3 regions of the Tissierella carlieri genome follow, and region 3 is predicted to be linked to each of the others. Evidence: riboswitches for the same ligand, from Rfam matches in the RefSeq annotation. Region 3 holds a riboswitch; each other region holds the start of a gene.

Region 1 (3,180 bases), on a different contig from region 3:
ATGAGTTTCCAGAGAATGGTATAGAAAATGTGAATCCAGGAGATACACATTCTAAGGTAGTGCGTGTTGAGAATATTGGTTCAAAAAGAGCATATATAAGAGTTAAATTAACTCCTGAATTTAATCCGGAATTACCAGTTGATGTTGTAGAATACACAATATTATCTGATTGGATTGACGGTGGAGATGGATGGTATTATTATAAAAATATAGTACAGCCAGGAGCTGCTACATCAAATGTAATAGAAGAAGTAAAATTTAAAGGCAGAGAAATGGGGAATGAATATCAAGATGCTACATTTACATTAACAGTAGAAGCTGAAGCAATTCAAGCAACTAATGGTGCAATCAATGACCAATGGGGCATTAACCCAGTTGATCTAGGTCTAGAAGTATTACCATAATATAATCTAAGGAAGGCATATGCCTTCCTTAGAAATACCTCGTAAGGAGGGTAGGATATGAGGAGATTTTTATCTAAAACATTTATCTTTATAGGAGTTCTTTCCTTAGTTCTAGGAACTTTAAATTCATTTGGTCGTAGTATTTCTTATGCTGAAGACTTGGAGCTAATAGGAACTGATTTAGGATTGGAGATAATACCAACTAGTACAAAATTGTTTGATTTAAATAGATTAAATCCAGGTGATACAAAAGAGGCCAAGATCACTATAAAAAATAATTACAGATCGTCATTTTATCTATATATGAGGGCGGAAAGAATGAGTCCAATTCCAGAAGAAGGAGATATAGATTTATTTGAACAATTAAATTTGACAGTGTATCTTCATGGGAATATAGTTTACTCTGGATCGATGAAAGATTTTGCTACTTCTAGTATCAGTTTAGGAGTATTTAATCCTAATGATATTAAGGATTTAAATGCGGCAGTTTATTTACCGGGACCAGAAACAGGTAATGAATTTCAGGGTGCGGGAGTAGAGGTAAAGTGGATTTTTATAGCTGAATCTGATGTTCCAACAGAAGAACCAGAAGAACCAGAAGAACCAGAAGAACCAGAAAAACCAGAAGAACCAGAAGAACCAGAAAAACCAGAGGAATCAGAGGAATTTGAGGAACAGGAAGAAATAATAGAAGATAGGATTCCGGAAACAATACCAGAAGAAAATGAGGAAGAAATAATAGGAGAGAAAATTCCAGAAGTTGCACCTAAAATAATTGAAGAGGAAGAAATAATAGAAGAGAAAATTCCACAATCAGTTTTGAAAATGCCAAGAACTGGTGAAATTCCATCTAGCTTATTCTACGGTGCAGGAATGTTATTTTTATTCATAGGAGTTCAGATGGGATTTAAGAGGAAAAAATAGCTGGAAACTAATCTTCCAGCTATTTTGTTTATATAGGCATCTAAGATGTGTATATTTAAATAAAATAGAATTAAATTATTACAAAAAATTAACTTTTAAACCTTGGAATTAATATGTTAGAATTATGTTAACTTAATATTCAAATTATATGACAAGTACAAAAGTGTAAGAATATCTTTTGTAAACTGTCAAGCGATAAAGGCAAACTTGAGGAAACTCAAGGACGCAAAGCTATAGGGCCTAAAGAAGGCAGCCAGCTACCGAAAGGAGAGTTTAAATGAAAAGAAGATATTTTTCCATAATATATATACTTGTTTTTCTATTTGCTTTTGCAGGACAAGCTATTGGGGAATCTCTATATACAATATCGGCTTTAGATGACAATCTTGTTAAAGTTGAAAGTTTAAAAGAGGATAAAGGTATGAGAATTATGGTTGAAAAAGAAAGTGAAAAGTACTATTATAGTCTAAATAAAACAGTTGAAATAATTCCTCTACAATTAGGAAAAGGAACATATACAATAAAAATATTGCAAAATACATCTGGAGATAAATATAAGGTAGTTCAAAAACAGGATATAAATGTTATAAATAATAATTTAAGTGAAATATATTTGGCTTCTACACAACCAGTTTATTGGGATGATAAGGAAAAAGTAATAGAATTGGCCCAAAATCTAACTAAGGGAAAAAACACAGATAAGGAAAAAATAGAATCTATTTATAAATATATTGTAAATAATATAAAATATGATTATAATAAAATTAAGGGATTATCAAATGATTACGTACCAGAAATCGATAAGGTATTAGATGATAAATCTGGAATATGTTATGATTATGCAGCTCTTTTTGCGGGTATGCTAAGATCCCTTGGAATACCAACTAAACTAGTAAAAGGATATAAGAGTGATTTAAAAGAATATCATGCTTGGAATCAGGTGTTCTTAGATGGGAAGTGGGTTGTTATAGATACCACATATGATGCTGCTTTGAAAAAAGATAATGTAAAGATTAGTATGATTAAAGATGCTATTGAGTATAATAATGTAAGAGAATATTAGTATAATAAAATTTTATTTGCTCTTAAAGATGAGAAAAATCCAGCAGAGCAAATATTTTTGACAAGAAGGACAAAGAAAGTCAAAGTCAAAGGAGGATTTATATGCCTGGCCTAAGTAATATGATAGAGAGATTTATTAAATCTATGATAGAGATGGCGGAAGATAGTACAATAGAAATACAGAGGAATGAATTAGCTGAAAGGTTTGATTGTGCACCTTCCCAGATAAATTATGTATTAACCACCAGATTTACCCCTTATAAAGGCTATTATATTGAGAGTAGAAGGGGTGGAGGTGGGTATATTAAGATTATAAAAGTAGGAATAGATGAAAATGAAGATATTAATACTATTATAGTTGACATTATTGGTGAATCAATTACAAAAAATAAAGCATATCATATAATTGATGGACTAATTGAAGAAGGATTTATTAGCGAGAGAGAAGGCGATATTATGAAAGCTGCAATAGGAGATAGGGCTTTAAATAAAGAAGATGTAAATAATCGTAATAAATTAAGAGCTGATGTTTTAAAAAACATTTTGCTTATTCTTGTTAAATAGGAGGTGTTATTCTTGTTATGTCAGGCCTGTGAAAAAAACAATGCAACTATTCATTTTACTAAAATAATCAATGGTAGTATAGAAGAAATGCATCTATGTGATTCTTGTGCTAAGAAAAATAACGATTTAGATTTTGAGTTTCCTTTCTCTTTTCAAAAGATTTTTACTGGGCTTATAGGGTCAATGCAGGAAGGGAAAGAAGAAATAAAGAATATCTCATGTCCGC
Region 2 (3,180 bases), on a different contig from region 3:
TCTTTTCCTTCATAAATAACCCTCCGTTCTAATTCTAAAAAAACAGGCGAGAGGAATATTGTATCCTATCGCCTAATCAATGCTTACTCATGTAGCTCAGCAGTGACTACAACATCTGAAGTTCTGCCTCTACCACTTGCCTCTCTTCTTCATCTAAAAAAGCTTGATACTCCGCTTCATCCACAATCAGAAATTCGACTGTATCTTTCTCACCCATCTGCATAGGGAGCAAGTCTTTCAGAATCTCCTGCAGTAGTTTTTGATCCGGGCATTGGTTGATGAATTCTCTGAAAGTATTCAAAACCAAGCGGTCAGCAATATCCGTTAAAATCATTTTATCTGTGTTTTCCTTGTGCAGCATGATGAAACTGGCAATGTTAGACGGAGTATTATCAAAATAATATGCTTTACGGTTTCCGTCATAGTCGTATACATAGCCAATAACCATATCCTTGCCAATTAGCTCATCCATTTTTTGATTTTCCATAATGATTCCTCCTTGTTCTTTTTTCTGTTTAATCTTACAAGGATGCTGCAGGGAATAAATCCCCTGCAGCATAGTTTCTAAGATCAAACGATCTGCTTGTTCTTCATTTTAAAACTATTACAATGCTTCTATTCGACACTACTTCCCGAAGCACAAAAGCCTTACGGCTTACAGGGCGGCAACATAAATGATTTGCTGGTTAAGCAAACGCCATAGGAATTTCACCTCTCCCAGGATCTCTGCGAGCCGCCCCCATTGCGATGTCTGTGGCTGGGCGGAAGTAGCATTATCACTGTCCATTTCATTGCGATACGGTCCACCACAGACCGTTTTATGAACGGGCTTTATCGCTCGTAACCTTCGATGCCATCGGTTCGACGGATGTCCGTTACCCATCCGCAGGCAGTCTTGGCGCGCCCATCAAAGTCGCTGCCGCTCATCACGGCTGAACAGCTCATGTATTTAAGTTACCGGATATGAAATTTTCAAGGAGCAAAAGGGAGAATAAAAAAACCCCCTCACTTACTTCCACGTTGAGTGAGGGGGGTGCACGGAAATATTTTTATTTTTCTATAAGTTTTTTTAATTTATTAAGAATTCTAACCTTTCTGTCATGAATAGTCATATAGGGAATATGTGTTTCTTTCGATAATTGTCGCTCGCTCTTACCTTTAAAATATAACTCGGTGATTAGCTCTTGTTCCGCTGGAGTAAGTAGTTTTAGACAGGTCCTCATTTTCTCAATCATTATTGACTTTACTGCCGCATCCTCAACACTTTCACCTTCAGCTGCAAACTGCCGATTCTCCACCAATAGCCGTTCATAGGAATCCTCGCGGCTTGGTATGTAAGTTACAGTTTGCCTTGCATAATCAATTCTGCATCGTTCTGCCTTCAGGTCATATTGTTGATACTCCATCTTTCGGTCACTTTTTTTCAACACCTCAATAATTTCTTTACTTAAGTCAGGATATTCCTGGCTATAATTTGTTCTTCTTTTTCGTTTAACCATAGGGCTTGTCCTCCATTTCATGATTTTTAAATCCAAAATGAAGAACAAGCGGCGGAGATCTACAGCGGGTCAGTTCCAGCAGTTTTTTATATAAAATAAAAGGCTTCCAATCGAAAAGTAACCTTATTGGTCGGAACTGGTGCCTTTTTGTCGAACAAAAAAAGCCAGCAGAATGCCTTTGGCAAACTGTTGGCTTCTTGTAATATGAAGTTGTTAGAAGGCCATATGTAGATAGAACATCTTCAATTCAACCTCCCAAAAAAACATATGTGTATGAGATTCATCTTTGTACCTCACTTTCACCTTGGTCAATAGCAAAAGGGTGATATCCAATAAAACATGTTCAATCAAAAGCCGCTTATGCATAAAAAGACCTGCCCTTTTAGAAAAGAGCAGGTCTTTTTTATGACTTGGAACTTCTGGCAGCCAGGCTATCATAATGCAACAGCATCTTAGATCCTATAGCTTTGCGTCCCTGTCTTTTGACAGGTTTGCCCTTAACTCTATTTATATCTTAAATTATATAAAATATAAGGTTAATAGGAAATTCAAAAGTACAGAAAAATAAAAACTACCATCAATAATCTAGCTATTATATTCTTCATGATACACTCCAAAAAACGAATCTTGACATCCACTAACTACATCGATTCCATCGATTGGTTTTTCACAATAAATATGATCAGTAGGTTGTAAAAATCCAAATGTATCATGTTTAACACCTATAACAGAATTCAGAGAGGCCGGAAATGTGAGCAAATCATCATTACTATACGCTGAGACAACAATAATTTCGCTTTTCTAGTTTTCAGTCATAAGTTCTACAAATCTGACTCTGTCAGTAAATTGAACTGATCCCATGCTGAGATTAATAACATCAATATCATTTATAAGACACCAATTTAACGCGATAACAAGTTTTTCGAAATTTACTGGCTCAAGAGTATGCTCAAAAATCTTAATACTATATATAGTAACTCCATACTCACATTTTTCATCAATAACTGATGCTATTCTCGTGGCGTGACCTATACCGTCTGGCATGAACGGCTTTCACTTCTATGTCGGCAACTTCATAACAATAACAATTCTTCAGGATTAATAACGGATTTACACCATCATCAATAATCGAAACATAGTTCTGGTACTTCTCCAGAGTTTTTTATAATAATTATTGGATGACAAAGATGAATGGATGATGCTCTTAATTATTATGTCGAAGTGCTTCTACATCCCGTTCATCATGTATTTGATAAATAAGATTTTCTACACTTAGCTGTATCCGCTTATTGCTATATTGCTTTTCTAACCTGTCAATTTTGGATTCTAAAGCAGCCTTACCTCCAACCAATTCATCTTCACTCTTGCTATAGATAAATGCTCGAACTCCATTTATTAATCCCATCAAGGCCCGGTCACGCTCTGCGACAGTAAGGTTATTTTCATCAAGTATATCATAGCATAGGGTATATTCAATTGTCGCTTGGAAAGTTGTCATTTCTGTATTACCTCCAGATATTGGAGTAGTCAACTCTCGATTTATGCTGTTAGATATATACGGACGCATAACTTCATCTGTATACTGCTGCATATGTTTTACTGCATTTTCAGTGATAGATGCATTTAATGTGATACTTAAGAAGTGCAGATCTTGCTGTGTCAATGTTACTGGATAAGTTCC
Region 3 (3,180 bases):
TTATCAATATAAAGTGATAAAGATGAAGTTCCAGATCCCTTTGCTGTTTTGGCAGCAGCATGAATTTTAATTTCATCATCTTCCTTTGAGATTTCTATATCTACATATCCAACAGGATTTATCTCATTAGGTAAAGCAAGTTTTTTATGAGTCAAGGTATCTTTCGTATCTTTTATAAACTTATATATCTTTAAATCACCATCTTTTTCCTCCATCAAAGCCGCATATGCTATATCTATACCTGATCTAGCTAAATAATATGCTCTTAAATTATCTTCTTGAGTTGTAACTTGCTTAGTATTTGATTGGGCAATTGTTATAATCGAAATAAATAAAATTGACAATACTACCATTACCATTAAAACTACTGGCAATACAAAACCTTTAACTCTTTTTAGGTTCTTATTTATATAATTCATCCTATCACCTTTTAATCAATTTATATCATCTATACTATCTAACCAAATGTCCTTAGACATCTCGTTACATAGCACAGTAGTTTGACACTGTAGGGAGAAAATCTCCCTACAATATCTGTATTTTCCCTTTAGAATTATAAAGTACTAAGTCATACCATTTAAGGATTGTACTACATTTAGGATAATAGGAGTAAGGGAATGCCCCTGCAGTACACTCATATATGCATACCTTTTAAGATGAATCTATTAGTAGTCCGTATATACAAATTATCATGGTTATTTATTTAGCTTATTTTGTTGTGCGAATTTAAATAGTTAGTAAATATTTATTGCAGTACAATTTATATTTCCATATTTTATAAGTTCTGTTATTGATGCTATTTACTCCTTTAATTCTTTAATCTTTCCAGGTGAAACTATAAAAGAACCATCATCTTTAAAAGTAACTGTATATTCATCTCCAACCGTATTATCAGTTCCGTCTTCAAATATGACTGATTTACCTTTTAACTGTTCAGATATCTTAGGCCATTCTTGCATATAATCCTCAGACCCTTCATCCTTTGTTCCATTCCAAGATTCTTCTTCTTGAACTTTATTATCTGCTACCGCCATTGTAGCTGCTGACTCAAGTGTTCTAACATTAGCATTATGTGCCGCAATAGCTGCATTAACCCTTGACTTACCTAATTTAGGTACAGCTATAGCTGCCAATATCCCTAATATTGCAATAACTACCACTAACTCAACTAAAGTAAATCCTTTTCTGTTTCTTTTCTTGTTAATCCATTTCAACATTTGTTTTCCCCCTTAATTTTTATTTTAAAAATAATTATATAATTACAACAATGATCTCTTTCCTAAATCACCACCATTCTATCAATTCACAATGCTCAGTATACAATGTACAATTTAAAATCTGCAGACTCTGTTCATTTGTAAACAAAGAAATTTACAAGTTTAATTTATCAAAACAGTTTTATCGTACAAAAAAGCTGCATAAATAATACAACTATTTATGCAGCTGAACGATCATCATTATCCTATTGGATAACCTTAGACTCAAGCTTTGCGTCGCTAAGTTTCCTTAACTTTGCCGAGGAAATATTCATTTTTCGCTAATTTAATTTATTTTATATTATAATAATCCCTTTGTATTGTCAATATTTGGTAAATTAATAATTCACTTTAATTGTGAACTGTTCATTTTCAATTATTTATTATTGTATGGTATTCACCATATCAAACATTGGCATTGCCATAGCTATAACTATAAACCCAATGACCACTGCCATAACAACTAACATAAGAGGTTCCATTAAGCTAGTCATTCTTTGCAGAGCTACTTCTACCTCATCATCGTAGAAATCTGCTGTCTTGTATAATATATCATCAAGAGAACCTGATTCTTCTCCTATTTTTATCATGGAATCTACCATTGGTGAAAATACTCCCACTTCGTTAACTGCTCTAGACAAAGCAACTCCTTTTCTTACATTTTCAGCTGCTATTGCTAATCTATCATGTATTACTTTATTTCCCACCACTTTAGCTACCACATCTATGGATTGAAGTAAAGGAATACCACTAGATATTAGAGTTGATAAAGTCCTTGTAAATCTTGATGTAATTATTTTTACATTTGTATCTTTTACTATTGGGATTTTGAGCTTTAATGTATCTAAAAAATTCCTGCCAATAGGTGTTTGCTTAAAAGTGGCAAATCCTGCTATCATTCCTATAACTATTACTATAAATATATACCAGAAATTTGTTAGCCAACTACTTATATTAAGTAAAACCTGCGTAGGAACTGGTAATGCTTGTCCGCTAGATTCAAACATACCTATGAAAGTCGGCATAACAGCTACTAATAAGAATATAACCACTGCAATGGAAACTACTGCTAATGCTATTGGATATATTAAAGCTGATTTAATTTTGTTTTCCAATTTGTTTTCCTTCTCATAATGTACTGCCATTCTTTCCATTATTGTATCTAAGTTTCCACTGACTTCTCCTGCTTCAATCATATTTATAAGGAGTGCTGGAAATACCTTGGGATGTTTTTTCATTCCTTCAGATAAGGTAAACCCTTTCTGAACATTTTCATATAATGCTCCTAATGCCTTAATTAAGTTTTTATTTTCAGATTGTTTCTCTAATATTTCTATACATTTTACTATGCCAATACCAGCATCTAACATTGTATAAAACTGTCTGCAAAATACTGCTAGATCTTTCTTTTTAACTTTGCTAGAAAAGATATCTATCTGTGCTTCAGCCTCTATGTCCTTCTCTATTGAAACCGTCAGATAGTTATTTCCCTTTAGCATTGCTAATACATCCGACTTCTCATTTCCTTCAAAATATCCTTCTATCATTTCTCCATCTTGAGATACTGCTTTATACTTATATATCATAAGGTCACATCCTAAATAATATATTTTCTAATATTTTCTTGATTTATCGCCTGCATTAAAGCTATATCTTTAGATATTAATCCTCTTTTATAGAGCTCAAGTAATGATGAATCCATAGGCTGCATCTGATATTTTGCTCCTGTCTGTATCGCTGTATCTATTTGATGAATCTTATCTTCTCGAATTAAATTTCTTATGGCTGATGTTGCTACCATTATTTCAAAGGCAGCCACTCTTCCAGATTCATCTGACTTTGGCAATAATTGTTGAGATATTATTGCCTGAATAGCTGATGAGAACTGTACTCTCACTTGTTGCTGCTGATGTGGTGGAAACAC

What was found. A riboswitch is a leader RNA that binds a small molecule or an ion and turns the genes downstream of it on or off. The one in region 3 is predicted to bind cyclic di-GMP.
Region 1: linked by a shared signal. The riboswitch ahead of KQI38_RS06895 (transglutaminase-like domain-containing protein) and the one ahead of KQI38_RS22230 (type II secretion system protein) in region 3 are both predicted to bind cyclic di-GMP.
Region 2: linked by a shared signal. The riboswitch ahead of KQI38_RS00335 (sigma-70 RNA polymerase sigma factor region 4 domain-containing protein) and the one ahead of KQI38_RS22230 (type II secretion system protein) in region 3 are both predicted to bind cyclic di-GMP.

Annotation. Positions count from the first base shown of each region.
Region 1 covers NZ_JAHLOH010000025.1:31,631-34,810, forward strand. The annotation lists gene KQI38_RS06885 (TasA family protein) at 1-404, shown strand, start outside; gene KQI38_RS06890 (hypothetical protein) at 462-1,328, shown strand; cyclic di-GMP riboswitch class I at 1,519-1,593, shown strand; gene KQI38_RS06895 (transglutaminase-like domain-containing protein) at 1,606-2,391, shown strand; gene KQI38_RS06900 (CtsR family transcriptional regulator) at 2,493-2,954, shown strand; gene KQI38_RS06905 (UvrB/UvrC motif-containing protein) at 2,967-3,180, shown strand, end outside.
Region 2 covers NZ_JAHLOH010000004.1:35,060-38,239, reverse strand. The annotation lists gene KQI38_RS00345 (recombinase family protein) at 1-13, opposite strand, end outside; gene KQI38_RS00340 (hypothetical protein) at 107-487, opposite strand; gene KQI38_RS00335 (sigma-70 RNA polymerase sigma factor region 4 domain-containing protein) at 1,050-1,520, opposite strand; cyclic di-GMP riboswitch class I at 1,918-2,005, opposite strand; gene KQI38_RS00330 (hypothetical protein) at 2,085-2,258, opposite strand; gene KQI38_RS00325 (S8/S53 family peptidase) at 2,301-2,543, opposite strand; gene KQI38_RS00320 (M56 family metallopeptidase) at 2,704-3,180, opposite strand, start outside.
Region 3 covers NZ_JAHLOH010000016.1:127,291-130,470, reverse strand. The annotation lists gene KQI38_RS03135 (hypothetical protein) at 1-419, opposite strand, end outside; gene KQI38_RS22230 (type II secretion system protein) at 801-1,217, opposite strand; cyclic di-GMP riboswitch class I at 1,436-1,527, opposite strand; gene KQI38_RS03125 (type II secretion system F family protein) at 1,640-2,842, opposite strand; gene KQI38_RS03120 (type IV pilus twitching motility protein PilT) at 2,854-3,180, opposite strand, start outside.